One region of the Photorhabdus laumondii genome, then DNA from elsewhere that is predicted to be linked to it. Evidence: predicted binding sites of a transcription regulator. Region 1 holds the regulator's gene; the other holds the start of a gene.
What was found. Region 1 encodes ArgR, which controls arginine synthesis, uptake and breakdown. Its sites were predicted from a motif close to ANTGAATAAAAATACANT; they were not measured.

Region 1 (15,537 bases):
TTGTAAATAACTTCAATGCCTTCATCGTCATCTTCGTCCCAATCGTCATCCCAGTCATCGTCTACTTCCGAAACCTGTTCCAATTGCTTCTTATGGTAGTCATCCCACATGAATTCAACTTTCTCAGGCTGAGTTTCACCTTCTGTTCTGCTCATATTACGAGGCTGAGTTTTCATAAACTCCATAATATCCCAGCAAAGCGCTTTAACACCCTGACGATTTATCGCTGAGATCATATAAAAGTCGCCTTCCCAACCCAATTCATCAGCAATAGCTTGGGCACGCTGTCTAGCTTCTTCTGGCTCCAACAGATCAACTTTATTGAACACCAACCTGCGTGGTTTTTCTGCCAATTTTTCACTGTATTGCTGTAGCTCGTTGACAATAATCCGGGCATTTTCAACAGGATCTGATCCATCAACAGGACAAATATCGATTAAGTGCAGCAATACCCGACAACGTTCCAAATGTTTCAAGAAGCGAATACCCAAGCCAGCACCATCGGAAGCACCTTTAATGAGCCCTGGGATATCAGCAACAACGAAACTTTGTTCGTTATCCATCCTTACTACACCCAAGCTTGGTACCAGAGTGGTAAATGGATAATCTGCAACTTTTGGTTTAGCGGCAGAAACAGCACGGATAAAGGTGGATTTGCCCGCATTTGGCATCCCTAGCATACCAACATCCGCCAACAGCATCAGTTCCAGCATCAATTCACGGGTTTCACCTGAGGTCCCCATCGTTCTTTGGCGAGGAGCCCGGTTGACCGAAGATTTAAAACGAGTATTACCAAGCCCGTGGAATCCACCTTTCGCTACCATTAAACGCTGTTCATGACGAATCATATCGCCTAGAACCTCACCGGTTACTGCATCACGGACACGCGTCCCAACAGGGACTTTAATCGTGGTATCCTGACCACGCCTGCCTGTACAATCACGGCTTTGACCATTTTGTCCACGTTCTGCCCGAAAGGATTTTTCAAAACGATAGTCAATCAGTGTATTGAGATTTTCATCTGCTAGCAGATAAACATCCCCACCATCCCCACCATCCCCACCGTCTGGCCCACCTTTCGGAATATATTTTTCACGGCGGAAGCTGACACAACCATTGCCACCATCCCCCGCAACAACCAGTATCCTGGCTTCATCTACAAATTTCATATTTTTTCTCCGTATGATAGCCATTACAGTGCTGGACGGCCGTGTTACCCAGAGATGGCGTATTTTAGAATATAAAAAGCCCCGCAACACATGCAGGGCTTCTGATTCGGTTTATACCCGTTATCTTTCAAGTTGCCTCTTTGTTGGCTGCACTCACTCACCTCAGTCACATAGTTATCTATGCTCCCGGGGATTCGCTCCCTTGCCGTCGCGATGCATCTTGAAATCCATAGGGTTTATAACTCGAAAAACTTATTCAGCTTCGATGCTGATAAATTTGCGGTTTTTCGGGCCTTTAACTTCGAATTTAACTTTCCCGTCAGCTAATGCGAACAGGGTGTGGTCACGACCACAACCAACGTTATTGCCAGCATGGAATTTAGTGCCACGTTGACGAACAATGATGCTGCCTGCTAATACAGACTCGCCACCAAAACGTTTTACACCCAGACGTTTGCTTTCAGAATCGCGGCCATTACGAGTTGAGCCGCCAGCCTTTTTGTGTGCCATTAATCTGCTCTCCTAAATCTTAAGCGATGCCAGTGATTTTAACATCGGTGAACCACTGACGGTGGCCTTGCTGCTTACGGCTGTGTTTACGACGACGAAACTTAACGATTTTAATTTTCTCGCCACGACCGTGGGCAACCACTTCAGCTTTGATTTTAACGCCTTCAACGACAGGAGCGCCGATTTTGATGTCATCACCATTAGCGACCATCAGAACCTGGTCAAACTCAACAGTTTCACCCGTTGCGATGTCCAGCTTTTCCAGGCGAATTGTTTGACCTTCGCTGACTCGGTGTTGTTTACCACCACTTTGGAAAACCGCGTACATATAAACTCCGCTTTCCGCACGCCCCCTTAAATATCATTCCAGAGCGCGCTATAAATATTCATAATAGGGCGCGAATTCTACGCAAAAAAGCCTAAGAAGACAAGAGCAGAATTAGAGCAGATGATAAAAAAACATAGTTGCTGAATTGTCATTTATTTAGACTGTTTTTCGAGTACAATCAAGACACAGCAATAACTATTTTAATGTTAATATGAACACAGCTCTGCATTAAAACCCATAGCCGAAAAAATATGAATTTAGAAACCATTATCAAGCTAACCGCTGATGATATGGCAGCGGTAAATGAAACCATTCTTAGTCAGTTGAATTCTGACGTTACTCTTATCAATCAGTTGGGCTACTACATAATCAGTGGTGGTGGAAAACGCATTCGCCCAATCATTGCCATCCTGGCTAGCAGAGTATTGGGTTATCAGGGTGATAAGCATATTACTGTTGCTGCATTAATTGAATTTATCCACACAGCGACTCTGTTACATGATGATGTAGTAGATGAATCAGACATGCGACGTGGCAAAGCGACTGCCAATGCCATGTTTGGTAATGCAGCAAGCGTGCTGGTTGGTGACTTTATATACACACGCTCTTTCCAGATGATGACAGCGCTTAACTCCATGCGAGTGCTTAAATTAATGTCAGAGGCAACCAATGTTATCGCTGAAGGCGAAGTTTTACAGTTGATGAACTGCAATGATCCAAATATTTCTGAAGATGATTATATGCGGGTGATTTACAGTAAAACAGCCCGGCTGTTTGAAGTCGCCGCGCACTCTTCCGCAATTCTTTCTAACGCCACCCCAGAGCAAGAAATGGCTTTACAAAATTACGGACGTTATTTAGGCACTGCATTCCAGTTAATTGATGATTTGCTGGATTATAATGCTGATAGCGATACATTAGGCAAAAACACTGGTGATGATCTTAACGAAGGTAAACCGACATTGCCCTTGCTACACGCTATGAATCATGGCACTCCAGAACAATCAGCACTTATCCGTGAAGCAATTGAAAAGGGTAATGGCCGTCATTTACTCGAAACCGTACTGACAACCATGAAACAGTGCGGTTCACTGGAATATACCCGTAAACGAGCAGAGGAAGAAGCAGATAAAGCAATAGCTGCTTTGCAGGCGCTGGAAAACTCCCCATACAAGCAAGCACTCGTGGGGTTAGCCCATATCGCCGTACAACGCCTTTCTTAATCGATAGAACGAAACCTGGGGTTAATCTGACTCCAGGTTTTTCTCTGCGTCTTCAACACCTACATCAATATAACCAATAAGTTTTGCGAGCCCCTCCCGAAGAATAAATTTCACAATTTTTTCCCGCTCAACTTTAGTTAATTGATAGTAAGCCTCAATCCAAATTAAGAATGGGTCTTGTCGTTTGTTTGTATAATCAATAGTGCTTTCCCCTACGGATAGCACATTAAGTACATCTTCAGGCAAACTATTTATATGATATTCAAGAGCCTTGCCCTGAACACCCCGTTTACGTCTATATTCCCATCCTTCCCGCCTTGCCATCAGATTTATTCCCTGTGGCGAAGAAGGAAGTCCGGCAATACCAACCAGCTCTTTAGCTGAGTACCATTCTTTTTTCATACTTTTCTTCTCACTTTGCACCGGGATAATGAAGAAGAATCCAAGTTAGTTGGCATTTCCAATTTCCAAAAATGGGTTAAATAACAGAAAGTTTTTCTAAAAAACTTCTGATACCATCCCGTAAAATCATGGCTATCACAGCCTGTTTCTCAGATTCTGATAACTGATGAAAAGCACCAACCCAAATCGACAAAGGATCTTGCTTCTGTACCTGATACTCAGAAGATGATTCATGAAGCTCCAATGCTACAATGGTCGTTTCCGGGAAACAGGAGTAGTGATACTCGACTGCTTTACCTTGTACACCTTGTCTTTTCTGACGTAACCACTCCTCTCGTTTTGCTCTGGCATTAACTCCTTGTGGTGATCCAGGTAACTCACCCACGCCGATTAACTCCTTGGCCGAATACCACTCTTTTTTCATCACGTTTCTCTATTTTTGTAACCAAGTTCAAAAAAGAAGTTTTTAAGAAAAAATTTGGAAATACTTTTAGAAAAATAATGCTATTTTATTTCTCAATAACAGGTTTAAGTTCGTTATTGCTCTCATGCATACCTGTTATTTATACCACTAACATAGCATCAAATTTAATAAAAAAAGGATTAAAAATGATTTCAAGGAAATCTGATTGGCATCCTGCCGATATAATTGCAGCTTTACGCAAGCGGGGAACAACCTTAGCTGAGGTATCACGCAGGGCAGGGCTCAGCTCATCAACCCTGGCGAATGCACTATCTCGTCCGTGGCCAAAGGGAGAATGGATAATTGCGAATTATCTGGAAATACACCCTTCAGAAATTTGGCCAAGTCGTTATTTTGATCCAAATACTGGAGAATTATTAGAAAGGAAAGTACGCGAACAAACAAATAATTAGCTAACGAATTATACCCTAATGGATCTCACGATGCATCGCGGCAGCAAGGGAGCGAATCCCCGGGAGCATAGATAACGATGTGACCAGGGTGAGTGAGTGCAGCTAACTAAAGAGGCAACTTGAAAGATGACGGGTATATATTAGTTGAACAAAAACCGCCGGTAATTCGCTATACCAGCGGTTTTATCGTTTCATAGATATATATTTTTTATTTATAAAATATATTAATTAGTTATTAATAAATTTTTCGCCTAATTCTATATCTTTTCTCAATACATCTAGCATGCCTTCCAGTGCTTTCTGTTCAAAATCACTCAACTCACCAATGTTCAAACGCTCTTCTACGCCATTTTTACCCAAACGAACTGGCTGAGCGAAGAAGCGAGCATATTTACCATCACCTTCAACATAAGCGCATTCTACAACATCACTTTCGCCTTGTAAGCCACGGACCAAAGAGAGGCCCAGACGAGCCGCAGCTTGCCCCATAGACAGAGTTGCAGATCCTCCACCTGCCTTAGCCTCAACAACTTCAGTACCAGCATTCTGAATACGCTTAGTTAAAGCAGCCAACTCTCCATCAGTAAAGTTCACACCAGGGATCTGAGACAACAGAGGTAAGATTGTCACACCAGAATGACCACCGATAACGGGTACTTCGATTTCCTGTGGTTTTTTACCTTTCAATTCAGCAACAAAAGTATTAGAACGAATAACATCCAACGTTGTAACACCAAACAGGCGGTTTTTGTCATATACACCCGCTTTTTTCAGCACTTCGGCTGCAATAGCCACCGTTGTGTTGACTGGGTTAGTAATAATCCCAATCAGTGATTTCGGGCAAGTTTTAGCCACTTGTTCTACCAGGTTACGAACGATCCCCGCATTAATATTAAACAGATCTGAACGATCCATGCCTGGTTTACGGGCAACCCCAGCAGAAATCAATACAACATTTGCTCCTTCCAACGCTGGAGTTGCATCTTCACCAGCAAAGCCTTTAATTTTCACTTCCGTTGGAATGTGGCTCAGATCAACAGCCACCCCAGGTGTTACTGGAGCGATATCATATAAAGAAAGTTCTGAACCTGAAGGAAGCTGGGTTTTGAGTAGAAGAGCAAGAGCCTGACCAATACCACCGGCTGCACCGAGAACTGCAACTTTCATCCTGATACTCCTTAAATCGTTTATACTTTAAAATGCTGTGAATTCATCTAGTTAAGAACCATAGATTACTACTTTTTTGAAAACAATCGGTTAACAACCAAATTGTGGACTTACGCTCTAATCGTGGGACGCAAAAGTCGCCGTATTCTAGGCAAAATGCTTATCTGTTAATGAGATAACGGACACTATTTTGAGAATTTCCTTATGATTTTACGAAACAATTGGCTAAATACCTTACACCCAACAACAACGCCAAACAACATCATTTGATTAACAATATATTTACTTGATAACCGGCTAAAAAAGCAAATTTCCATATTCATATTTTATGAATTTCTATATAACATAAGACCAATTTTGCGCGGTTCAAATTGGCTATAAAATCATTATTATTGCATAAAAATTCATTTATATGCATAATACAAGCTTCATAGCTGATTGAATATGGTGAAATATGCGCACTCCCTCTAAACAGGAAGACTTAGTAAAAGCTTTCAAAGCGTTATTGAAAGAAGAAAAATTTAGCTCTCAAGGTGAAATTGTTACTGCTTTACTGGAAGAAGGTTTTGAGAACATTAACCAATCCAAAGTCTCTAGAATGCTGACTAAATTTGGTGCTGTTCGCACCCGTAATGCTAAAATGGAGATGGTTTACTGCCTGCCTGCTGAGCTTGGTGTTCCTACTGCCACTAGCCCACTAAAAAATCTAGTATTAGACGTTGATTACAACCATCCTATAGTTGTGATTCGCACAAGCCCTGGTGCTGCTCAACTTATTGCTCGTCTGCTAGATTCTCTTGGTAAATCAGAAGGTATACTCGGCAGTATCGCAGGTGATGACACCATTTTCGTTACACTCACCAGAGATTCCACAACAGAACAGCTGCGTGGAGCCATCCTTGGGTTGTTCGAACAAGAGCTTTAAATGAACGCGCCAACATGGCGCGATTCATTTTCCCGCAGCTATTCTCAGGATTGATAAGCTTTTTTATTCAACTTAGAGAGTAATTTTTCATGAATATCACCAAATCCTCCATTACTCATAACCAGAATATGATCCCCCTGCTGTGCTTTATCAACAATCATATGCACCAGTGAATCTATATCAGCGCTCCAATACGCAGGCTGAACACAGTGATCTGCAATTTCTGATACGTGCCATTTAATATTAGCTGGCTGGAATAAAAATACTTCATCAGCACGCCCCAATGCTGGTGCGATCTCATTCTTACTCACACCCATTTTCATCGTATTTGAACGCGGTTCCAGTACGGTAATAATACGGGCTGTTCCTCCAACCTTACTACGCAGGGCTTCGAGTGTTGCCAGAATTGCTGTCGGGTGATGAGCAAAATCATCATAAACAGTAACGCCGTTTTCCTCACCACGTAGTTCAAGACGACGACGGGCATTAATAAATTCACTTAAAGCACAACAGGCATCTGCGGGCTGGACACCAACATGATGTGCAGCAGCAATTGCAATCAACCCATTGCGCATATTATGTTCACCCACCAGCGACCCGTTCACTTCTCCGACAACTTTACCACCATAAAACACCTGATAATGACGACTGTCTGTACTGATCTTTTTTGCCTGCCAGTTACCCGTTTCACCCACTAGTTCCAACTCACTCCAACAGCCCATAGACAAAACCTGTTTCAGGTTAACATCGTTATCCGGGACACAGATCTTACCACTACCCGGAACGATCCTGACAAGATGGTGGAACTGTCTCTGAATAGCAGCCAGATCGCCAAAAATATCGCCATGATCGAATTCCAGATTGTTCATGATCAGCGTACGTGGACTGTAATGCACAAACTTAGATCGTTTATCAAAAAAAGCACTGTCATATTCATCAGCTTCTATTACGAAAAACGGGCTTTCCCCGATCTGAGCTGATGTTTCAAAATTCCCCGGAACACCACCGATTAAGAAACCTGGTTTATAACCACAGGCTTCCAAAATCCAAGCTAACATACCCGCAGTTGTTGTCTTGCCATGCGTCCCTGCAACCGCCAGCACCCAACGTTCTGGCAAAACATAATCATGCAGCCATTGTGGGCCAGAAGTATAAGGGAGCCCACGCTCCAACACAGCTTCTACACAAGGATTCCCACGGCTCATAATATTACCGATGATGACCATATCTGGCACAGAATCCAACTGTGCCGGGTCATATCCCTGAATCAGATTAATCCCATGTTTTTCCAGTAAGGTACTCATTGGTGGATAAACATTGGCATCAGAACCAGTCACTTCATGACCAAGAGAACGAGCCAAAATTGCCAGTCCTCCCATAAAAGTGCCGCAGATACCAAGAATATGAATACGCATTGATTTCCTATTCCATAGCATGAAGTTAGCCACTATTCTAACCATCAAAAGCAAGATAAGAAATGGAATAGCCTATGAATCATCCCTTTCTTTGGCTAAACTGCCCGCGTAAGAGTGCAATGGACACTCTAAAACCACTATCAAATCACATTCAGGACTTTCGTCATGAAAACATTAGGCGAATTCATCGTCGAAAAGCAGCAAGATTTTTCTCACGCTACAGGTGAACTCACTGCATTGCTTTCTGCTATTAAGCTCGGAGCAAAAATCATTCACCGTGATATCAACAAAGCCGGTTTAGTGGATATTTTAGGAACCAGCGGTGTGTCCAATGTCCAAGGCGAAGTACAGATGAAACTGGATCTGTATGCTAATGAAAAACTCAAAGCAGCACTGAAAGCACGCGGTGAAGTTGCAGGAATCGCTTCTGAAGAAGAAGATGATATCGTTATTTTCGAAGGCGACCGCGCTGAAAACGCAAAATATGTTGTTTTGATGGACCCATTAGATGGCTCTTCAAATATTGATGTAAACGTTTCCGTCGGTACTATCTTCTCTATCTACCGCCGTATTACCCCCATTGGTCAGCCAGTAACTGAAAAAGATTTCCTGCAACCAGGTCATCGTCAAGTCGCCGCCGGCTATGTTGTTTATGGTTCTTCAACTATGCTGGTCTACACCACCGGCTGTGGGGTACACGCCTTTACTTACGATCCTTCTTTGGGAGTATTTTGTCTTTCCCATGAGAAAGTTCAGTTCCCACCCAATGGCAATATGTATTCCATCAACGAAGGGAATTACATCAAATTCCCTATGGGGGTAAAGAAATACATCAAATATTGCCAGGAACAAGATGAAGCAACTCAGCGCCCTTATACCACCCGTTATATTGGTTCGCTGGTTGCTGATTTCCACCGCAATTTACTGAAAGGTGGTATCTACATTTACCCAAGTACCGCCAGCCACCCATCAGGAAAATTACGCCTACTGTATGAATGTAACCCAATGGCATTCCTGGCCGAACAAGCGGGTGGTAAAGCCAGTGATGGTGCCAACCGCATTCTGGATATCACTCCATCCAAACTGCACCAACGCGTACCTTTCTTTGTGGGTAGTAAATCGATGGTGGAAAAGGCAGAGAGTTTTATGGCTGAGTTCCCTGATGAGTAATTTCATCGGTTAATTACGGATAAGCGGCGGGATTTTTCGTCGCTTTTTTAATTTTAACTATGTTCGTTAGATGATTCTTTAAAATTTATGGTCACCAACGGGTAACCCAAGCCACCTCGAAGAAGTAAACTATACCACTGTGTGATTGACGTATTAGTGATGAGTTATTTTATTACTGATTGGTGGCCACCTAGCAGATCACCTTCAACAAAATGGTGACTACACAAAATCGTGCGCAGGCTCAAGGAGTAGTCACCACTTCTGTCAGATACGAAAAATTCGCTCATCTCCAGTTGGAGGTTCTACGGCTTTATTAGACCACTACAGCTTTATTAAAAGCTCCATCCCAATAGACTATAAATTACACTTTTGAAAAAAATTATTCTGAAAATTTCAGTATATCCAACAAATTAATATACCAGCCCAAATAGCCGGGAAAATCGGACCTTATCGAGAGCTAAGTGACAACCTGTATTATCGGTTAGTAACTACACCACGGAGCAATCATCAAACTCAGAGACAGCATTTACCAACACAGAAAAATGGAGAGTACTTTAAAAAATGTTTTGGCTATAATACCCCACACTCTATTCTGGTTTGAAATAAAGGAAACTTTCATGAGCCTGAACTTAGTACCAGCAGGAAAAGAACTGCCTGAAGATATCTATGTCATTATTGAGATCCCTGCAAATGCAGATCCGATTAAATATGAAATTGATAAAGAATCCGGTGCACTGTTTGTAGACCGTTTTATGTCTACCACGATGTTCTATCCATGCAACTATGGTTACATCAACAACACCTTATCTCTGGATGGTGACCCGGTTGATGTTCTGGTTCCCACACCATACCCACTACAACCCGGCTCTGTGATCCGTTGCCGTCCAGTTGGCGTTCTGAAAATGACTGATGAATCAGGTGAAGACGCGAAACTGGTTGCAGTTCCACATAGCAAACTAACCAAAGAGTATGATCACATTAAAGATGTGAATGATCTACCAGAACTACTACGCGCTCAGATCACTCACTTCTTTGAGCACTATAAAGATCTGGAAAAAGGTAAATGGGTTAAAGTTGATGGTTGGGATAATGTCGAAGCTGCTAAAGCAGAAATTATCTCCTCTTTCGAACGTGCTGCTAAGAAATAACTTTTCTCTATTTAAATAATTAAAAAACCTCTGGGGAACATCACCGGCAGAGGTTTTTTAATACCATACTCCCTTTTTATGACAAAAAAGGGTTTTTATTTACTCTTCCACATGGCGCTTCAACCAATCACCGCTTTTTATCCGCCGTAAACCGGTTATTGGAAACTGATAAAGATATATCCATGCATTGCCATACGGTGTCTGAATCAATTCCCTTACATACTCCCGCGAATTATCTTTCAAATCATCTAATTCTGTCAGTATAGTAGAATTGATTCGATATACCTCACATTCAATACTTCCGTCACCACGGATAACCGCAGGATAATGCCCAAGGTCATATAGCTCATAGCCTTCCAGCCGATGATCACCTAACCATTGAGCATCGGTCATCCAATGATGATTGCCCTGTTTGCGCCGTAAGCTGCCATAAACAATAATTCGCATTTTTAAAACTCAAACTGATAGAGCAAATCCAATGTCTGATCAATACCAGATACCGCTTCCAGATACAATCTAGGCATTAATCTATAGCGTAAGGTTAATGTTGCCAGTGAATCAAATATACCAACACCATACTTAACTTGCAGATCTTTTGTAATTTTCCCGCTAACAACTACCTGTGATTTATCACCAACCCCCTGAGTATCCAGTGCTAAGTCGGAAACACCAAATATTTCACCGATCTTACCCACCAACTGACCACTCTGTGCAACCCCCAAACCTATTAATATTGCCGTCATCTGTGAGTTGTCCGAGTTACTATTCTCTAAACCCTCACCACGCAACAGATAAGAAAGTGCTTCCAATTGTGATCTAACAGGCTCTGAAAAAATTTCTACTTTTGGCTGATCCGCCAAACCAGTCACCCTTACCCCTGCAATAACCTGCCCATCGGTAGAATCTGGATTACGGATAGCCTCAATGTTGAGTAATGGCTGATCAGGTGGACCTGAGAACATAATCAGCCCTTTACGAACGATCAGATCCTGCCCATAAGTACGGAAACGGCCATCAAGAATATCAACTTGACCATTCAAACCCATGCCTTGTTTATCTTGAACAACCATCAGATCGCCTTTAAGTTGTGCTTTAAGACCGAAAGCACTAAGACGAACATCATCTCCTATATGAATCGTCAAGTTACTTTGAATCGGGATAGATGCTTTTTTCTGTTGTAATGGCTGAAGATTTTCATTCAATATGACTTCATCCGATGAAGTCTCAACTGTCGATTCTGGTAGCTCCTTCACGGTAATACGCGCCCAAGGAATGCCAACGCTACCATCCAATTTCAGCAACTGAGGAGAAGCCTCAAACACCAGAGCAGGGCTAACATCAATTTTCACCATTGGTGGAAAAACGACTCTTAACTTGTCACCGTTAGCCGTTACTCGTGCATGCCATGCATCCACATTACGCCAGTCCGCGTCACCATTTAGGTTAAGCTGCCCCTTCGGCGTTTTAATAACACCATCAAGAACGGAACGTATTCCATCAAAATTCACACCCATTTGCCCTTGAACAATATCAAATGGGATCCAATGGCCCGAAGCTTGCAGTGCACTCAAGTCTAACCGGCCAAACAATAATGGATTTCTGACATTGCCTCCCAGACGCAGGTTAGCATTCAAATGACCTTCAGCTTTATCACCTTTCCCAAGAATCGGCTTGATTAACGCCAGTGAAATATCCTGAATATCTACATTACCCGACAGCTTACGGCTCCCAGCAAGATCAGCAACTTGTACGCCACCGTTGAATCGGCCATTTCCCATAATCTTAAATAACCAATTCAACTCTGCTGTGCCATTCTTCAAGCCTGCATTGAGTGTCAGGGTCTGGAAATCTACCGGTAATGCAGTGCCATCAACCATCTGCTTAACATGCACCCCATCACCACGCAAATTAACGTTGGCCTGAGGCAATCCGCTTTCCGCACTCCATTTAACGTCGGCATTGCCACTGAATATACCTTTCAAATGTGTTTCAGGTGCCAGTAATGGCTGAATCAAAGCAAGATCCAAACGTTCAAGAACGATGGATGCACTACCGCTGACACCAGCTTCAATGGATTTAGGTACGCAGAACTGCGCATGTGGATTTAGCCAACAGTGAGGGCCCACAGTAACTTTCTGCTGCTGATTAAGATAATCAAGAGTTATCGCTTTAGTTAAGCGCCATTCTCCAACCGGGGTGTCAAAACGGGTATTGTTAATGCTACCTTTCCATCGCTGTTGCTTACGATCAAAACTACCATGCAATGCAAGTTGACCCGCAATCGGTTTGCCGTCAATCTTCAATTGCAAGTCGTGCTGTTTCTCATTGCCCTTAGCATCCAACGTAAAATTACGGACAATCAAATCCGCTTGTTTCAACTCACTGACTTTAGCAGCAAGATTCCCTTGGATCTGTTCAGCAGAACGTACATCCCCTTTCACATTCACTCGATCAACACGCAAATCCTGCCATTTCAACCCGTTAGCATTGAGATCAACCAAAAGCTGAGGCGCTTGTATATTACCGCGCAGTTTCAGCGTCCCATTCACGACACCGCCAAGCCCCGGAAATATACCATCCAACTTCGGTGCACGGATATCGCCATCCAGTTTCCACTGTTTGGACAATTGTCCCTGGAGATTCATTTTATTGCGCCCTAAAGCCAGCTCGAATTGAGGAATATTCCACTGACCCGCCGCGTTACCAGAAATCTTACCTTTGGCTTTTATTAAGTTCTGTTTTACGTTACCGTCCAGCGTAATTTCCGGGATCTGAAGCTGCCAACTACCACCGTGTAAACTCCCCCGAGTCACTATTTTCCCATCGATTTTAGCAGGCCATTCCGGCCACTGTTTAGCGGTATTGATCCCGGAGAGTGTCAGCACCGCATTCCAACTTACCGCCTTACTCCAATCTGCCACACCTACCAGTTCACTCTTTCCCTGCAAAGCAGACAGGCGTAAACGGGTCAACTTAAACTGTTCTTCATTACCTTTGGCATCTAATACAAGTAATGCTGGCGGGATTTCACTACCGTTAATACCGGAACGCAATGACAAATCATAACCACTGGCCTTACCATTAAGGCGCATTTTTACGCCATCTAGCTGATATTCTGGCTTCCCCGTTAAAGGCCAACTTAGTTGTTGGCTTTCAAGCGTCACCCGCACGGGTAAACCTACCTTAGCCAGTTCCGCTTGAGCATCAAGTTTAGCACTGACAGGACCAGACAAATTTAGCCCTAAGCTGAGTTGCTCCTGTAAAGCGCCATTAAGCTTTACATTAACCTTTTGTCCTTGGATCTCTTGTCGATTTAGCTCACCTTTTATTACCAGTTTTATCGGCCATTGCTGTGCCAGAGTTGCGGAACCATTAATGGCGAGAGAACCTTCCGGCATTTTAACATTCAATTTATTGAGCTGAATCTGCTGCCCCTGATTGCTAAGTTGCAATAAAAACTGATTGATTGTGATATTGGTATCACCCGTCAGCCGTAATTGCTTACCACTTATCCCTGCAACAGTGATATCCAGTGGAATAGGCACTTCTGGTAATGTTGCCAATAGCGGTTGAGAGAATAATTTTTTCAGAATTTCTGCCAACGATTTTTCCGGTTCACTCCCTCGTTTCGCTTTCCCCTCTGCTTCCGCTATTTTCAGCCGTTCAGGCGGCGTTTTTGGCAGTTCCACCAGCAATCCATTAATTTTCGTTGGTTTAAGCGTTAATGCTTTTTGCTGCCAGTGAGCAGCGGTCCTAAATTCATCAAGGGCAAATATCGTATCATTTACGGTGACAGTGACATTTTTAACGGATAGCAAATCAAGTGAGACTGGATACGGTGTCCTCAGTTCGGTGAAAGGTTCTGACTTTGGCGACGGTTCTCCCGCAGGAGGCAATTGTTTAGTATTAATCGCAACTTTTACGCCTTCCGTTGTCAATGCATTCACACATAATTGACTCTTTTTCAGACAGGAAAGACGCAATGAAAGGTGGAGTTGATCCACATTGACATTAACACCGGGCATTTGGTACTTAACGCCTTTCAGGGTCAAATCACGCCAACCGCCGCTGACGCTGGTTATATCCAGCCCCGGTACCCAACGGGCAGCACTGTTAATCATAAAATGCAGGCCAGATTGCGTTCCTACCAATCCAGCAACAGCAATAACCAACAAAGTCACTATCAGCAGAAAAGCAATGCTGACCTTTTTCATCCATCTCATAATTCAGATCCTAACCCGATGTAAAACTGGATGTTACGGGATTCTGAATCCCCTATTGGTCTGGCAAGGTCAAACTTAATAGGTCCGACCGGAGAAGCCCAACGCACACCAATACCTACGCCGGTTTTAAAATTGCTCTTTCTAACGTCATTAATGGCTTCACCGGTATCAACAAAAACAGCACTCCACCAATTACCTGTTACGTTATATTGATACTCAAGCGAACCCACAACCAATGCGGATGCACCGGTCAATTTTCCTTTATTATCTTTAGGCGAGATTTTCTGATATCTGTAACCACGAACACTGTGATCACCACCAGCGAAAAAACGTAGGTCGGGTGGAACCTTCTCGAATGCATTGGTTTCTATCCAACCCAAATTACCCCGAGCAACAAAACGGTGATTATCCCAATAAGTTCTGATCCAAACGTTTTGCGCCTGTAACACCAAGAAATCAACATCAGAGCCCCAAAGGGTATCAGAGATATCAATAGAATAGCGCTGGCTATCGCCCCAATAAGGCATCGTTCCTCCACGCTGGCGGATACGGCTGACGTTCGCCCCTGGGTACAATAACATTGCCGTATTGGTAACATTAGCCTGAGTAAAGTGGCTGAGACTCCAACGCATATTGATCCCATACTGCCAACCCGTTGAAAGATCCCAATTACGGGAAAAATTTACTGTCGCGGTATCTGATACGGTATCGTTGATATCTTTACGCTTATAACCCGTCTGCAATGCGTAATATTGCTCTAACGGATTCACCTTCAGCGGCATTTTATAGGTAGCATCAATAACCTGTTCAGGTGCAGAAAGGTTGATACTGGCGCTAAGGCTGTGTCCACGGGAATTAAGCCACGGTTTTGTCCATTTCGCCTTTACCCGTGGCCCTACATCAGATCCATAACCCCCACCCAGTTCAACATAGTTTTTGGAACGTGGCGTTAATACCGCTTCAAGAGGAAGCATTCCGTCA
Region 2 (15,537 bases), 210 kb from region 1:
ATTTCGCATTCCTGCTGCGATACCGGCAATGGTGACCATCAACGCTTGTTCAACCTGTGGATCAGAATATTGCTGTTGACGGGAACGGAGTAATAGTTCTACCTGTAGGACGTTTAATGGATCAGTGTAAACATTACGCAGGGCGATTGATTCTGCAATCCACGGTAAATCTGCCATTAGGTGTTCATCTTTGGAAATGGCTAATACCGTCTTAATATCCGCGGAGAGTTGCTTGCGCAGTTTCTGACCTAGCGGCCATAAGTTCTTATCTACCAGACGATGATCATAATATTCTGCCAACCACAAATCAGCTTTGGCGAAGACCATTTCCAACATACCAATCCGAGTGGTGAAAAAAGGCCAATCACGGCACATTTCTGCTAGTACATCCTGTTTCCCATCATTTACAACTTGTTGTAGCGCGGCACCTGCACCTAACCAGGCTGGTAACATTAGACGATTTTGTGTCCAGGCGAAAATCCACGGGATAGCGCGTAAACTTTCCACACCACCCGCCGGATGACGTTTGGCTGGGCGAGAACCTAAAGGCAGTTTGGCTAATTCCTGTTCTGGTGTTGCCGCGCGGAAATAAGGTACAAAATCGGGCTGTTCACGCACATAATCGCGATACATCTTACAGGAAACATCAGATAGGGTATCCATCACCTGATGCCATTCTGGTTTAGGTTCCGGTGGTGGTAGGAGGTTTGCTTCCAGAATCGCACTGGCATACAAGGCTAAGCTACTGATAGTGACCTGTGGCAGACCGAATTTAAAGCGGATCATTTCGCCTTGCTCGGTCACACGTAGGCCACCTTTCAGGCTTCCCGGTGGTTGGGAAAGCAGCGCTGCATGTGCTGGCGCCCCGCCACGGCCGATAGTACCGCCGCGACCATGGAATAAGGTCAGCGTAATACCCTCTTTTTCACAAACATTGATCAAGGCATCCTGTGCTCGGTATTGTGCCCATGCCGCAGCCATCACTCCGGCATCTTTTGCTGAGTCAGAATAACCAATCATCACCATCTGTTTGTCATGAATCAGTTCGCGATACCATTGAATATTCATTAATTGCTGAATGATATTTTCAGCATTATTCAGGTCATCAAGGGTTTCGAACAATGGGGCAACGGGTAAAGTGAACGGACAACCGGCTTCTTTCAGTAGCAAGTGAACTGCTAATACGTCAGAAGGTGCTTTAGCCATTGAGATAACGTAAGCGGCGATAGCGTCTTGCGGTGACTCGGCAATCACTTTACAGGTTGCGAAAACTTCTTGCGTTTCAGCGCTCGGCTGCCAGTTGTGTGGAATCAATGGACGTTTGGAGTGTAATTCATACAGTAGGAAAGCCTGTTTTTCTTCTTCTGACCAACTGGCGTAGTCACCTAATTCCAGGTATTGCGTCAGTTCAGAAATGGCAGTTGTATGGCGAGTGCTTTCTTGACGTACATCGATGCGTACCAGCGATAAGCCGAAACAACGGATACGGCGTAAGATATCTAATAATTGACCGTTGGCAATGATTTCCATCCCGCAGGTTTTTAGTGACTGATAACAGGCGTAAAGTGGTTGCCAAAGCTGTTCGTTATCCACCAGCAAATCAGTTGGTGGCAGAACTTGCTCTCCTTTCAGTTGCTTCTCCAAATAGGTCAATGTATTGCTGAGTTGTGTCCGCAATTTTTTAGCAATTTCTCGGTAAGGTTCCAGAATTTCATCACCCCCAGCTAGTTTACGAACTTCTGGTGTGCATTCAGACATGGAGAGCTCAGAAACCAGAACCTGAATATCTTTTAGGAATAGATCGGCTGCTTTCCAGCGGCTAAGCAGTAATACATGACGAGTGACTTCAGCGGTGACATTCGGGTTACCGTCCCGGTCGCCGCCCATCCAAGAAGTAAAGCGGACAGGTACCGCTTCAACTGGCAGGCTGTAATCAATTGACTCTTCCAGTTGTTCATTGAATTCACGCAGGAATGCTGGTACACCCTCCCACAAGCTGTTTTCCACCATAGCAAACCCCCATTTCGCTTCATCAATTGGGGTAGGACGGATTTTGCGGATTTCATCGGTATGCCATGACTGGGCAACTAACTGGCGCAGACGGCGCATAATGTTGTTACGCTCATAATCCGCTAGATCATCGTGATCGAGTTGCGATAGACAGGTGTTAACGGCTACCAGTTTATGGATCAATGTACGACGAGCGATTTCAGTTGGGTGAGCGGTGAGAACCAGTTCAATAGACAGTTCATTTACCGCTTTTTTCAGATCGCCATTATTGAAATTTTTTTCTTTTAAGCGAGTGAATAATTTCGCTAACGCAACGGGGTTGCTGGCAGCTTCACCATGCGGGGAGATACTGTGATATTGTTCTGCGACGTTTGTCAGGTTGAGAAATTGATTGAAAGCACGGGCAACTGGTAACAGTTCATTATTAGATAGGTTTTGCAATGTAGATAATAGCTGCTGGCGGTGTGCTTCATTACCTGCGCGGGATGATTTGGATAATTTGCGGATAGTCTCAACTTTATCGAGAATATCTTCTCCTAAAGCTTCTTTGATCGTGTCTCCGAGCAGCTTACCTAGCATGCTGACATTACTACGCATTGCAGAATATTGTTGGTTCATGTGACTCTTAGCCTTTATTGCTGGCAGAATGTTGATTCTGTTTCTGTAGAAAAATTTTATTTAAGTGGCGGGAAGTTATTTTTTGTGGCGCCACAGTGTTGCATTGACCCTAAGCCCTCATATTCATATCAGAAAATAATCAGTTTGGGCGAAATTTCTAAAATTTAATGGCAGGTCATACTCTATAAGTATTGCTTATGTATCAGAATGCTTGGGAGGAGTACTTTTGTTGATTGTTATGATGCTTGAGTCCCCCTGACTTTTGGGGGACGAGTAAAACGATTAATTATTGCTTAGACAAAAATGATCTATTAACTGGGAAATTATCTTTCTGGTAGGTCCAATAAATGACATATCAATGAACTCATCCGGTTGATGTGCTTGTTCAATAGAGCCCGGGCCAAGGACTAAAGTTGGGCATACTTTCTGAATGAAGGGTGCTTCGGTACAGTAATTGACCGTTTCAGCTTTGCGCCCTAGCAGTTTTTCAATCACGTCAACCATTTTGTGATCGGTTGGACATTCATAACCGGGAATAGGGGAATGTAATTCATCGATAGTTAAGCGGCCAGGCCAACGTTGCTTCATTGGTTCTAGCGCTTCATTTAGCAGTCCGTTCAGATCCTGTAGCGTTAGTCCCGGTAATGGGCGAATATCCATATGTAATTCACAATGGGCACAAATACGGTTTACTGCGTCACCTCCATGAATATAGCCGAAGTTCATGGTTGGGTATGGAATGGTAAACGCCGGGTTGTTGTAATGCTCTTTTAATGTATTGCGTAGTTCAATCAGGTGACCAATAGATTCGTGCATCAAGTCAATGGCATTTATACCACGATCTGGATCACTGGAGTGCCCGGATTGGCCAACAATGCGGATAGCGTTTGATAAATGTCCTTTGTGTGCACAGATAGGATGCAATGAAGTGGGTTCACCAATAATAGCGAAATCTGGGCGGATAGTGGTACTTGCGGCAAAATAGCGGGCTCCCGCCATTGTCGTCTCTTCATCTGCGGTTGCCAGAATGTACAGCGGACGGGTTATTTTGCTGACATCAATGTCCCGCAACGCATCAATAATAAAGGCGAAAAAGCCTTTCATGTCTGCTGTACCTAAACCGTACAGTTTGTTATCGCGCTCTGTCAGGGTGAAAGGATCTTTCGTCCAGAGACCTTCGTCGAAGGGTACGGTATCAGTGTGTCCACACAATAGTAATCCACCTGGGCCACGTCCCAATGTAGCTAGTAGATTGTATTTTCCGAGGGTTTCGGGGACGGGCTGTATCTCAATTTCGAAACCAATTTCTTTCAACCAACTTGCCAGTAGGTTGATGAGAGACTCGTTACTTTGGTCAATACTGATATCGGTGGCACTGATAGATGGAGTCGCGATTAATTGCCGAAATAGCTCAATAAATGGAGGTAATTTAATATTCACTGTTGACAGCCTTTATTCATGATAGTATCAATATTCATGCATTTTTTTTGAATAAAAATACATTATCCCGTTTAAATACTGAGCACAAGGTAACGATATCCTATGTTGAATACGCTGGTTGTTGGTGCAAGTGGTTACACCGGAGCAGAACTGGCAGCATATCTGCATCGTCATCCGCATATGAATCTGATTAGGCTCATGGTTTCTGCTCAGAGCGTTGATGCAGATAAATGCTTCTCAGATTTACATCCACAGTATAAAGGCATTGTTGATCTACCGCTGCAACCGCTGACTGATATTATTAATGCTGCTAAAGGGATTGATGTGGTTTTCCTTGCCACCGCCCATGAAGTTAGTCATGACATTGCGCCGCTATTTCTGGCAGCAGGTTGCACTGTATTTGATCTCTCCGGTGCCTACCGCGTACAAAATGCTCAGATTTATCAACAATACTACGGATTCAAACATAAGCATACTGAATGGTTAGCACAAGCAGTATATGGACTTGCCGAATGGCAGGCTGAAAACATCAAACAGGCCCAATTAGTTGCTGTACCGGGATGTTACCCAACAGTTTCTCAACTCTGCCTGAAACCGCTGTTGGAAAATAGTTTGCTGGATATCAGCTATTGGCCGGTGATTAATGCGACTAGTGGTGTAAGTGGAGCAGGCCGGAAAGCCAGTATGACCAACAGTTTCTGCGAAATCAGTTTGCAACCTTATGGAATATTTACCCATCGTCATCAACCGGAGATTGAGGAACATCTGGGAACCAGAGTGGTTTTTACTCCACATCTTGGCAATTTCGCCCGGGGTATTCTTGCCACAATTACCTGTAAGTTGAAGCCGGGTGTTACCGCAGAACAGATAGATGAGGTGTATCGTCAAGCATACAAAGATAAGCCATTGGTAAGGCTTTACAGCAAAGGAGTACCAGCATTGAAATCCGTTGTTGGGTTACCGTTCTGTGATATTGGTTTTGTTGTACAGGGTGACCATCTGATTGTTGTAGGTACTGAGGATAATCTTTTGAAGGGCGCGGCAGCTCAGGCAGTTCAGTGTATGAATATACGTTTTGGGTTTGAAGAAACTCAGGCATTACTTTAATTATTGACGTGAAGGAGTAGAGCAGATGGAACCTTTAGTCATAAAGTTAGGTGGCGTGTTACTGGACAATGAAGAAGCATTGGAACGTGTGTTTACTGCATTGCAGGAATATCGGCAAACACATGAACGCCAGTTGGTTGTTGTTCATGGGGGGGGATATCTGGTGGATGAGCTGATGGAGAAGTTGCAGCTACCGATAGTGAAGGAACAAGGATTACGAGTAACACCCGCTGATCAGATTGGGATTATCACCGGCGCATTGGCTGGTATCGCCAATAAGACCTTGTTGTCGTGGGCGACTAAATATCAACTTGCATCAGTTGGATTATATTTAGGAGATGGTAATGTGGTCACGGTTTCCCAACTGAGTGAAGAGTTGGGGCATGTGGGAAAAGCGATGCCGGGCGATGCTAAGTTGCTGAAAACGTTATTGGATGCGGGTTATATGCCCATTATCAGCTCGATTGGGGTAACGGATAAAGGGGAGCTGATGAATGTGAATGCCGATCAAGCAGCAACGGCGATAGCTCAGACGCTAGGTGCTGATTTGGTATTGCTCTCTGATGTTAGCGGTATTTTGGATGGTAAAGGGCAGAAAATCCCTGACATAAATGTTGAGAAAGCAGAACAGCTTATTGCTCATGGCATCATTACTGACGGTATGATTGTGAAGGTGAATGCCGCTCTAGATGCAGCCAGGACATTAGATCGTCCGGTAGATATCGCCAGTTGGCGTCATGCAGATCAACTGACCGATCTATTTAACGGTGTTCCCGTCGGTACTCGTATTCTGGCTTAAATTAAGTTTGATTAATTTTCGGCAAAGCTTTGCTGATAAATAACAACGGAATTTCAAAGGGTAACTTCATGCATACTAAAGATATCAAAAAAATCGTTCTTGCCTATTCTGGTGGTCTGGATACTTCTGCCATTATTCCTTGGCTGAAGGAGCATTATGGCAACTGTGAAGTTGTTGCGTTTGTTGCTGATGTGGGGCAAAGCCGTGAAGATTTGGAAGGCGTGGAGCAGAAAGCTTTGCGTTCTGGCGCGTCAGAATGTCACGTTGTGGATCTGCGTGAGGAATTCATTAAAGATTATGTTTATCCGGTACTGAAAACCGGTGCTCTGTATGAAGGTAGCTATTTGTTGGGCACTTCAATGGCACGCCCCATTATTGCTAAAGCACAGGTTGAATTGGCACTGAAAGTAGGAGCAGATGCACTTGCTCATGGTGCAACAGGTAAGGGTAACGATCAGGTTCGGTTTGAAAGCACTTATACGGCATTAGCCCCTCAGCTAAAAGTAGTTGCACCGTGGAGAGAGTGGGATTTACGTTCCCGTGAAGCGTTGCTGGATTATCTGAAAGCACGAGATATTCCAACCACTGCAACATTGGAGAAAATTTACAGCCGTGATGAGAATGCGTGGCATATCTCTACCGAAGGTGGCGTACTGGAAAGCACTTGGAATGCATCCAATAAAGATTGTTGGGTGTGGACAGTCGATCCAGAAGAGGCACCAGATGAAGCTGAATTGGTTAGTGTCATGATTGAGAAAGGCGAGGTTGTTGGGGTCAACGGCAAAGTAATGTCTCCATATCAATGCCTTGAAGCGCTGAATATTCTGGGAGTAAAACATGGTATCGGTCGTATCGATATCGTGGAAAACCGGCTGGTGGGAATGAAATCTCGTGGTTGTTATGAAACACCGGGAGGAACCATCATGATGGCTGCGTTGCGTGGTGTTGAACAACTGGTTCTGGACCGCGATAGCTTTAAATGGCGTCAGCAGCTTGGGCTAGAAATGTCTTATGTCGTTTATGACGGACGTTGGTTTGCCCCGCTACGTCGATCTATTCAGGCAGCGGCTGAGACGTTGGCTGCGGATGTCAGCGGTGAAGTAGTACTGAAACTCTATAAAGGGCAGGTAACAGCGATCCAGAAAAGATCAACAAATAGCCTTTATTCTGAAGCGTTTGCAACGTTTGGTGAAGATGAGGTTTACGATCACAGCCATGCAGCAGGATTTATCCGTCTGTATTCTCTCCCTTCGCGCATTCGGGCATTAAATAGTAAAGAGTAATTTCATCGTTCGTAGTTATGGAGGTAATGACCAGATCGTGAATTCATCCTTGTATTTGATTTTTCGAGTCTATTATCTCCATGTTGCGAATGAAATTGCTGTTTATGAAAGGTAATCAATCACTCAGACATCAGATAATCAGGAACAAAAATATGGCACTCTGGGGCGGGCGTTTCAGTCAGAAAGCAGATCAACGGTTCAAACAATTTAACGATTCACTTCGCTTTGATTACCGGTTAGCGGAACAGGATATTACCGGTTCAGTTGCATGGTCGAAAGCGTTGATAACGGTTGGTGTGTTGACCGTTGAAGAACAACAAAGATTGGAGCTGGCATTAAATGAATTGCTGAATGAGGTTCAGGCTAACCCACAAGCCATCTTGCAAAGTGATGCAGAAGATATCCATAGTTGGGTAGAAGGGCAGTTGATCAGTAAAGTTGGTGGGCTGGGTAAGAAGCTTCACACTGGTCGTAGCCGTAACGATCAGGTGGCAACAGATCTTAAACTTTGGTGTAAAGAATACATTTCACATCTCCATCAGGCAATTGTGGAATTACAACAGGTATTGGTGATCACCGCAGAGAAGAATCAGGATACGGTGATGCCGGGTTATACCCATCTGCAAAGAGCGCAGCCTATTACATTTGCTCACTGGTGCTTGGCATATGTAGAAATGTTGGTCCGTGATGAAAATCGGTTACAGGATACTTTAAAACGGCTGAATACTAGCCCGCTTGGGTGCGGTGCATTGGCTGGAACCGCTTATGATATTGACCGCGAACAACTAGCATCATGGCTAGGTTTTGCTTCAGCGACGCGTAACAGCCTAGATAGTGTTTCAGATCGTGACCATGTATTGGAACTGCTATCTAATGCCAGCATTAGTATGATCCATCTTTCCCGTTTTGCGGAAGATCTCATTTTCTTTAATAGCGGTGAAGCAGGATTTATTGAACTGTCAGATCGAGTCACTTCCGGTTCTTCTCTGATGCCACAGAAGAAAAACCCGGATGCACTGGAGTTAATCCGTGGTAAATGTGGCCGAGTGCAGGGGGCATTAACCGGTATGATGATGACCTTGAAAGGTCTGCCGCTGGCTTATAATAAAGATATGCAGGAGGATAAAGAAGGGTTGTTTGATGCGCTGGACATTTGGCTGGATTGTTTGCATATGGCTGCGTTGGTGTTAGACGGTATTCAGGTCAGGCGTTCACGTTGCGCAGAAGCAGCTAAACAGGGTTATGCTAACGCGACTGAATTAGCTGACTATTTGGTTGCAAAAGGGGTTCCATTCCGTGAAGCCCACCATATTGTTGGGGAAATTGTGATGATGGCGCTTACTCAGGGTAAGGCTCTGGAAGCGTTGCCATTGACAGAGTTGCAGAAGTTCAGCAGTGCAATTATTGAAGATGTATATGATATTTTGTCTCTGCAATCTTGCTTGGACAAACGCCTTGCAAAAGGTGGCGTATCGCCAAAACAAGTTATGAAAGCGATTGTAGAGGCTAAACAGAGGCTAAAATTAAGTTAGTCATCGTCAGCAGTGGGGATTAATCTATCCCCTATGGATTTCAAGATGCATCGCGACGGCAAGGGAGTGAATCCCCGGGAGCATAGGTAACTATGTGACCGGGGTGAGCGAGTGCAGCCAACAAAGAGGCAACTTGAAAGATGACGGGTATATCCCCTGTAAAATAAGTGAGATCTTTATATATAAGTTTTTAAGGATTATCTGATAGTCTTTTCCTCACATTGATATAATTATCTATTGGTAGTTTCTATCATTTATATTAAATATGTTGAGGTGGGAATGAATATCCGCGATCTGGAATATCTTGTGGCGCTTGCGGAGCATCGGCACTTTCGCCATGCTGCTGATTCTTGCCACGTTAGCCAGCCTACGTTAAGCGGGCAAATTCGTAAGCTTGAGGATAATCTGGGGGTCATGTTATTAGAGCGCACCAGCCGTAAAGTTTTGTTTACGCAGCAAGGGATGTTATTAGTAGAACAAGCCAGAACAGTTCTCCGTGAGGTGAGGATTTTGCAGGAAATGGCATCACTTCAAGGGGAAAATATGTCTGGTCCTCTGCATATTGGCTTGATCCCGACAGTTGGTCCATATCTGTTGCCTCATATTATCCCTAGGCTTCATAGTTTGTTTCCTAAGTTGGAAATGTATCTGTATGAAGCCCAGACTCAAAGTCTGTTAGCCCAGTTGGATAGTGGCAAATTGGACTGTGCGATTCTGGCAATGGTTAAGGAGACAAGAGATTTCATTGAAGTGCCATTGTTTGAAGAACCCATGAAACTAGCTATCTATGATGACCATCCTTGGGCGGAGCGTAAAAAAATCGCTATGGATGAATTGGCAGGTGAAAAATTGTTGATGCTAGAAGATGGTCATTGCTTGCGTGATCAGGCAATGGGGTTCTGTTTTCAGGCTGGTGCGAAGGAAGATACCCATTTTCGTGCAACCAGTTTGGAAACCCTGCGTAATATGGTTGCTGCCGGTAGTGGAATAACCTTATTGCCTGATTTGGCAGTGCCACAAGAGAAAAAACGTGATGGCGTCTGCTATCTGGAGTGTAACAGCCCTGAACCTAAGCGGTCTGTTGTTTTGATTTATCGTCCTGGTTCACCTCTGCGTGGTCGCTATGAGCAACTTGCAGAGGCTATTAGAGCTAAAATGGGCACTTATTACGGGCAATCAAAATAGCCGGTTAAGGCCGTTTAAAGCCGCGACACGGTAGGCTTCAGCCATAGTTGGATAGTTGAAAGTAGTATTGACGAAATATTCGATAGTATTACTTTCACCTTTCTGTTCCATAATTGCCTGGCCGATATGAATAATTTCAGCCGCACGTTCCCCGAAACAATGAATGCCAAGAATCTCTTTTGTTTCTCTGTGGAACAGTATTTTCAGGCTTCCTACGTTCATCCCCGCAATTTGTGCGCGTGCAAGATGTTTAAATTGTGCGCGTCCAACTTCATAAGGCACTTTCATTGCTGTTAATTGCTGTTCGGTTTTACCTACAGAGCTAATTTCAGGAATGGTATAGATACCCGTTGGGATATCTTCAATCAGATGAACTTCGGCGTTTCCTTTCGTCATCGCTTGGGCGGCAATTCGGCCTTGATCATAAGCAGCTGAGGCCAAGCTTGGATAGCCGATAACATCTCCTACAGCGTAGATATTTTCGTTGCTGGTTTGATAGATCTTATTAACTTTCAGTAAACCGCGGCTATCTGCTTCTAGACCAACGTTTTTTAGCCCTAAAGTATCCGTATTACCTGTTCGACCATTAGCATAAAGCAGACAGTCAGCTTTGACTTTTTTACCGGATTTAAGGTGAACGATAACACCATCATCAACACCTTCAATTTTAGAATATTCTTCATTGTGGCGGATCACTATACCGCTATTCCAGAAATGGTAAGAAAGTGCATCTGACATCTCTTGATCAAGGAAGGCGAGTAAGTGATTACGAGTGTTAATCAAATCAACTTTTACGCCTAATCCACGGAAGATTGAAGCATATTCGCAACCAATCACTCCGGCACCGTAAATAATGACATGCCGTGGCTCATGATCCAGTTTCAGAATGGAATCGCTGTTATAAATACGGGAGTGAGTGAAATCGACATCTGGCGGACAATATGGGCGAGAACCAGTTGCGATAATAATCTTATCTGCGCTTAAAATATCGTGGTTATCGTCAGCATAGCGCACACTCACCCGGTGGTCATCAATGAATGTTGCTTCTCCGGAAAACATACGACACCCATTACGTTCGTAAAATCCTTGACGCATTCTAGTTTGCTGATTAATTACCATTTCAGCACGGCGCAGGATTTCAGCAAATGAAGAGCGAAGAACGCGGGAATTATCACTGTACAGAGGATTTTGGTTAAATTCAATAATACGACTGACGGCGTGGCGGAGGGCTTTAGACGGGATGGTACCCCAATGAGTACAACCACCGCCGACATTATTATAGCGTTCAATAACAGCAACGCTTTTACCCTGTTTCACCAATCCCATTGCTGCTCCTTCTCCACCGGGACCAGAACCAATGACAATGGCGTCAAAATGAATATGTTGCATAGAGGAAAGACCTGTTTTTACACAAAATTACAACGCTATATTAACATTGGTTGACTTAATAACCCAATCATCATAAGGAGTTTATGTCATCGTTTAGGGTGAATTGAACATAGTTTTACCCGTTATGCTGATACCATGAAGTTTTTGGAAAATAAATAATTATCTAACGATCGAATTAGCAAAGGGGAAATGCTCCTTTAATGATTTTCTGACTACGCGTAGTCACCTTTATCATCTTAATATCTAATAAGAAAATGCGCTGATAAAATGACATGGATCATTATAAATGACATGATAAGCATATCATTACGGCAAACGTATTAAAATTTGGTATATTTCCTAACATGTAGTTCAGATAAAGAGTCAGGATTCGTGTGAGTAACATTATCGGCATCAGAGCGAAACAGAAAGAAAAAACTCGTCGTTCACTGATTGAAGCGGCTTTCAGCCAGTTGAGTGCCGAAAGGAGTTTTACCAGCCTTAGCTTGCGTGAAGTCGCCCGTGAAGCAGGTATTGCACCCACTTCATTTTATCGTCATTTCCGCGATGTTGATGAGCTTGGGCTCACTATGGTGGATGAAAGTGGTTTGATGTTACGTCAGTTAATGAGGCAAGCCCGGCAACGTATTGCTAAAGGTGGCAGTGTCATCCGCACGTCTGTTTCAACTTTTATGGAATTTATCGGTAATAACCCAAATGCATTCCGATTATTATTACGTGAACGTTCAGGGACTTCTGCTGAATTTCGTGCCGCTGTCGCACGGGAAATCCAACATTTTATTGCTGAGCTGGCAGACTATTTAGAACAGGAAAGCTGTATGCCGAGGCATTTTACTGAAGTGCAGGCAGAGGCAATGGTAACAATAGTATTCAGTGCAGGTGCAGAAGCACTGGATATTGATTTGGAGAAAAGACAGCGTTTAGAAGAACGTTTAGTCTTGCAGCTACGGATGATTGCTAAAGGTGCATATTATTGGTATCGCAAAGAAATGAACCCACCGAACCCTAAACTTAAATAACTATGAAGGAGGAGAACGAAATGATGGAACAATATCGCCAGGACAAAAGTACATTGTTACTCGCTTTTATTGTCGGATTAGCAACGAATGGAACATTTTCAGCAGTTTTTAGCTCAGTTGTTTCTTTTTCAGTTTTCCCATTGATAACATTGATTTTATCAGTTTATTGTATCCATCAGCGCTATTTGAATTACTCAATGCCAGATGGGATGCCTAAGTTGGTTGTCGCCTGTTTCCTCTTAGGATTATTTAGTTATAGTGCGATTATCAGGGTTGAATACCCTGAAATTGGCTCTAATTTTCTGCCCGCAGTAATGGGTACCGTACTGGTATTTTGGATTTACAGAAAGGTAAAAATTCGTAAAAACCAGGCAATTACAGAAAATTGTCATTAATTGATGAAAAACGCCGGAGAGATCTATCTGCCGGCGTTTTTGCTTTATATGTTTGTCAAGTATCAGTTTAATTTTTCCAGAAGCACGCCGCATTCCATATGATGAGTATAAGGAAACTGATCAAACAGAGCCAGATGGCTAATTTTATGCGTTTGGGTTAATGTCTCCAGATTATGGCAAAGGGTTTCCGGGTTACAGGAAATATAAAGAATCCGTGGATATGCCCGGACCATCTCAAGTGTTTTTTCATCAAGGCCGCTACGTGGTGGATCGACAAAGATAGTTTCACATTGATAGCTTTTTAAATTTATTCCCTGAAGGCGATTAAATTCGCGTTCACCATTCATTGCTTGGGTGAATTCCTCTGCTGACATTCGGATAATTTGTACATTATCAATACCATTGGCTGTAATGTTGTATTGAGCGGCCGCAACGGATGGCTTGGCAATTTCTGTTGCCAATACTCGTTCAAAATTTTGAGCTAGTGCCAGAGAGAAATTGCCATTACCACAATAGAGCTCAAGTAAATCACCTTTTGAATCTTTGGTAATATTAATTGCCCATTCAAGCATATGAATATTGACGCTAGCATTTGGTTGGGTGAAGCTGTTTTCCACCTGGCGATAAATCATTTTTCGGCCTGCGACAGGTAAAACCTCATCAATATAATCATGATCCAATGTGATTTTGGTTTTAGCGGCTCTGCCAATTAACTCAACGTCAAACCCTTTATGTCTTAACGCTTCACGCAGTCTTAATGCTTGTTGTGTCCATTCTTCCCCCAATTTTTTGTGATAAAGCAGAGAAACAAGGATTTTATTACTGCAAGTAGACAGATAATCAATTTGAAATAGCTTATGACACAAGATCTGTTCAGATCTAATGGAGTCAATTAATACTACCATCATTTTGTTGATTAACTTACTGGCGACAGGGAATTGAACAAGGCGAATACGTTGTTTCGTCTGTTGATCGAACATAATATGGTACAAATCATCCTGCTCATGCCAGATTCGAAATTCTGCTCGCATTCTGTAATGAGATAGCGGTGAGCGGAAAACCTCTGGCCTCGGGGGCTGGAAAGGTGCCATCATGTTTTTTAAACGGCTGACTTTCTCCGTCAGTTGCTGTTCATAGCTTTCCGTTGGCAGGAGATTTTGCATTATGTTTGTTCTCTTATATCTGTAGTAAGAAAAATTTTCGTGCAAAATTGTAGGGAAAGAGCAAAGAATGTCCAGTTTTCTTATTACTCATACACGATCCTGTCTATGCTTACTATTATGAATAGGCTCAACGCTTCATCGTAGCGTGTCCTTCTAACAATAAATTGTGGGATGTTTTCTCTCATGATAAATAAAAAGCGGTTATTATTATCCACTGTTTCAATTATGGTGATTTCTGGCTGGAATCAAGCTTCTGCTGCGGTGGAGTCGCAGGATTCATTGGTTGTGACGGCGAGTCGTTTTAAACAGCCGATATCAAGCATATTGGCTCCTTATACTGTTGTAACACGAGATGAAATTGATCGTTGGCAGTCAAATAGTGTAGCCGATATTTTGCGTCGTTTACCCGGTGTTGATATTGCGCGGCATGGAGGGATTGGACAATTAAGCTCTTTGTTTATACGTGGTACTCATGCTAGTCATGTATTAGTACTGATGGATGGAATACGTTTGAATCAAGCGGGCATCAGTGGCTCCTCTGATTTAAGCCAAATACCTGTATCATTGGTTCAGAAAATTGAGTATATCCGTGGACCACGCTCCGCTGTTTATGGTTCTGATGCTATTGGTGGTGTTATTAATATCATCACTACCAGAGAGAAGCTAGGAACCAGCCTTAATGTAGGTATCGGCTCACATGGCTATCAAACTTATGATGGTGCAACTCAACAAACGCTAGCTGAAAATACAGTTCTGACAGCAGCAGCTAACTATACTTATACCAAAGGATACGATGTTGTTGCTGATGGTAATACCGGTGGTTTTAGACAACCTGATCGTGACGGCTTCATGAGCAAAATGCTTTGGTTAGGAGTCGATCAAAAATTTAATGAGCAAGTCAGTGGATTTGTTCGAGCTTATGGCTATAACAATAGAACATCTTATGATGCGGATATTAATTGGAGTTATCCATATGCCAGACCGGATACTCGTGAACTTTATAGTCGCCACTATGACATGGGAGTCAGATTTAACCAAGGGATCTACTCATCCCAGTTAATTACAAGTTATAGTCATACAAAAGACTATAACTTTGATCCTCAATATGGACGCTATGATAAGTCTGCTAGCCTTAATGATTCTGAACAATATAACTTGCAATGGGGGAATACTTTTCAGCTATATCAGGGCATAGTCAGTACCGGTGTGGATTTCCAAAAACAATCGATAGAAGCTGGAACCAGTTATATTCCGAAGAGTAAAACGGTACGTAATACAGGAATGTATCTGACAGCACAGCAACAACTGAAAGATTTTATTTTAGAAGGTGCAATTCGTTCAGATAAACATTCAGAAGCTGGCTGGAATACAACATGGCAAGCCAGTTTAGGTTGGGAGTTTATTAAAGATTATCGCTTGATAGCCTCTTATGGTACGGCATTTAAGGCTCCAACGCTCAGCCAGATGTACGGTTTTGGTGGTAATCATGATTTGAAACCGGAAGAAAGTAAACAATGGGAAGGCGGTATCGAAGGCGTCACTGGCCAGCTAACTTGGCGTATGACTGTATATCGCAATGAGATTGAGCAATTGATCG

Region 2: argC (N-acetyl-gamma-glutamyl-phosphate reductase) is a predicted target of ArgR. The motif match lies at 4,115-4,132, and genes of this name have one in related genera.

What each region holds. Positions count from the first base shown of each region.
Region 1 is NZ_CP024901.1:5,300,976-5,316,512, forward strand. Features, by position in the region: gene cgtA (Obg family GTPase CgtA) at 1-1,169, opposite strand, end outside; gene rpmA (50S ribosomal protein L27) at 1,422-1,679, opposite strand; gene rplU (50S ribosomal protein L21) at 1,699-2,007, opposite strand; gene ispB (octaprenyl diphosphate synthase) at 2,259-3,230, shown strand; gene PluTT01m_RS23305 (DNA-binding protein) at 3,252-3,632, opposite strand; gene PluTT01m_RS23310 (DNA-binding protein) at 3,709-4,056, opposite strand; gene PluTT01m_RS23315 (helix-turn-helix domain-containing protein) at 4,242-4,508, shown strand; gene mdh (malate dehydrogenase) at 4,737-5,675, opposite strand; gene argR (transcriptional regulator ArgR) at 6,130-6,600, shown strand; gene mpl (UDP-N-acetylmuramate:L-alanyl-gamma-D-glutamyl-meso-diaminopimelate ligase) at 6,645-8,015, opposite strand; gene fbp (class 1 fructose-bisphosphatase) at 8,181-9,185, shown strand; gene ppa (inorganic diphosphatase) at 9,803-10,333, shown strand; gene PluTT01m_RS23345 (gamma-glutamylcyclotransferase family protein) at 10,433-10,780, opposite strand; gene tamB (autotransporter assembly complex protein TamB) at 10,783-14,556, opposite strand; gene tamA (autotransporter assembly complex protein TamA) at 14,553-15,537, opposite strand, start outside.
Region 2 is NZ_CP024901.1:5,511,257-5,526,793, reverse strand. Features, by position in the region: gene ppc (phosphoenolpyruvate carboxylase) at 1-2,628, opposite strand, end outside; gene argE (acetylornithine deacetylase) at 2,911-4,068, opposite strand; gene argC (N-acetyl-gamma-glutamyl-phosphate reductase) at 4,171-5,175, shown strand; gene argB (acetylglutamate kinase) at 5,201-5,974, shown strand; gene PluTT01m_RS24420 (argininosuccinate synthase) at 6,043-7,257, shown strand; gene argH (argininosuccinate lyase) at 7,410-8,789, shown strand; gene oxyR (DNA-binding transcriptional regulator OxyR) at 9,069-9,974, shown strand; gene sthA (Si-specific NAD(P)(+) transhydrogenase) at 9,966-11,363, opposite strand; gene fabR (HTH-type transcriptional repressor FabR) at 11,738-12,382, shown strand; gene PluTT01m_RS24395 (YijD family membrane protein) at 12,406-12,777, shown strand; gene trmA (tRNA (uridine(54)-C5)-methyltransferase TrmA) at 12,840-13,943, opposite strand; gene btuB (TonB-dependent vitamin B12 receptor BtuB) at 14,124-15,537, shown strand, end outside.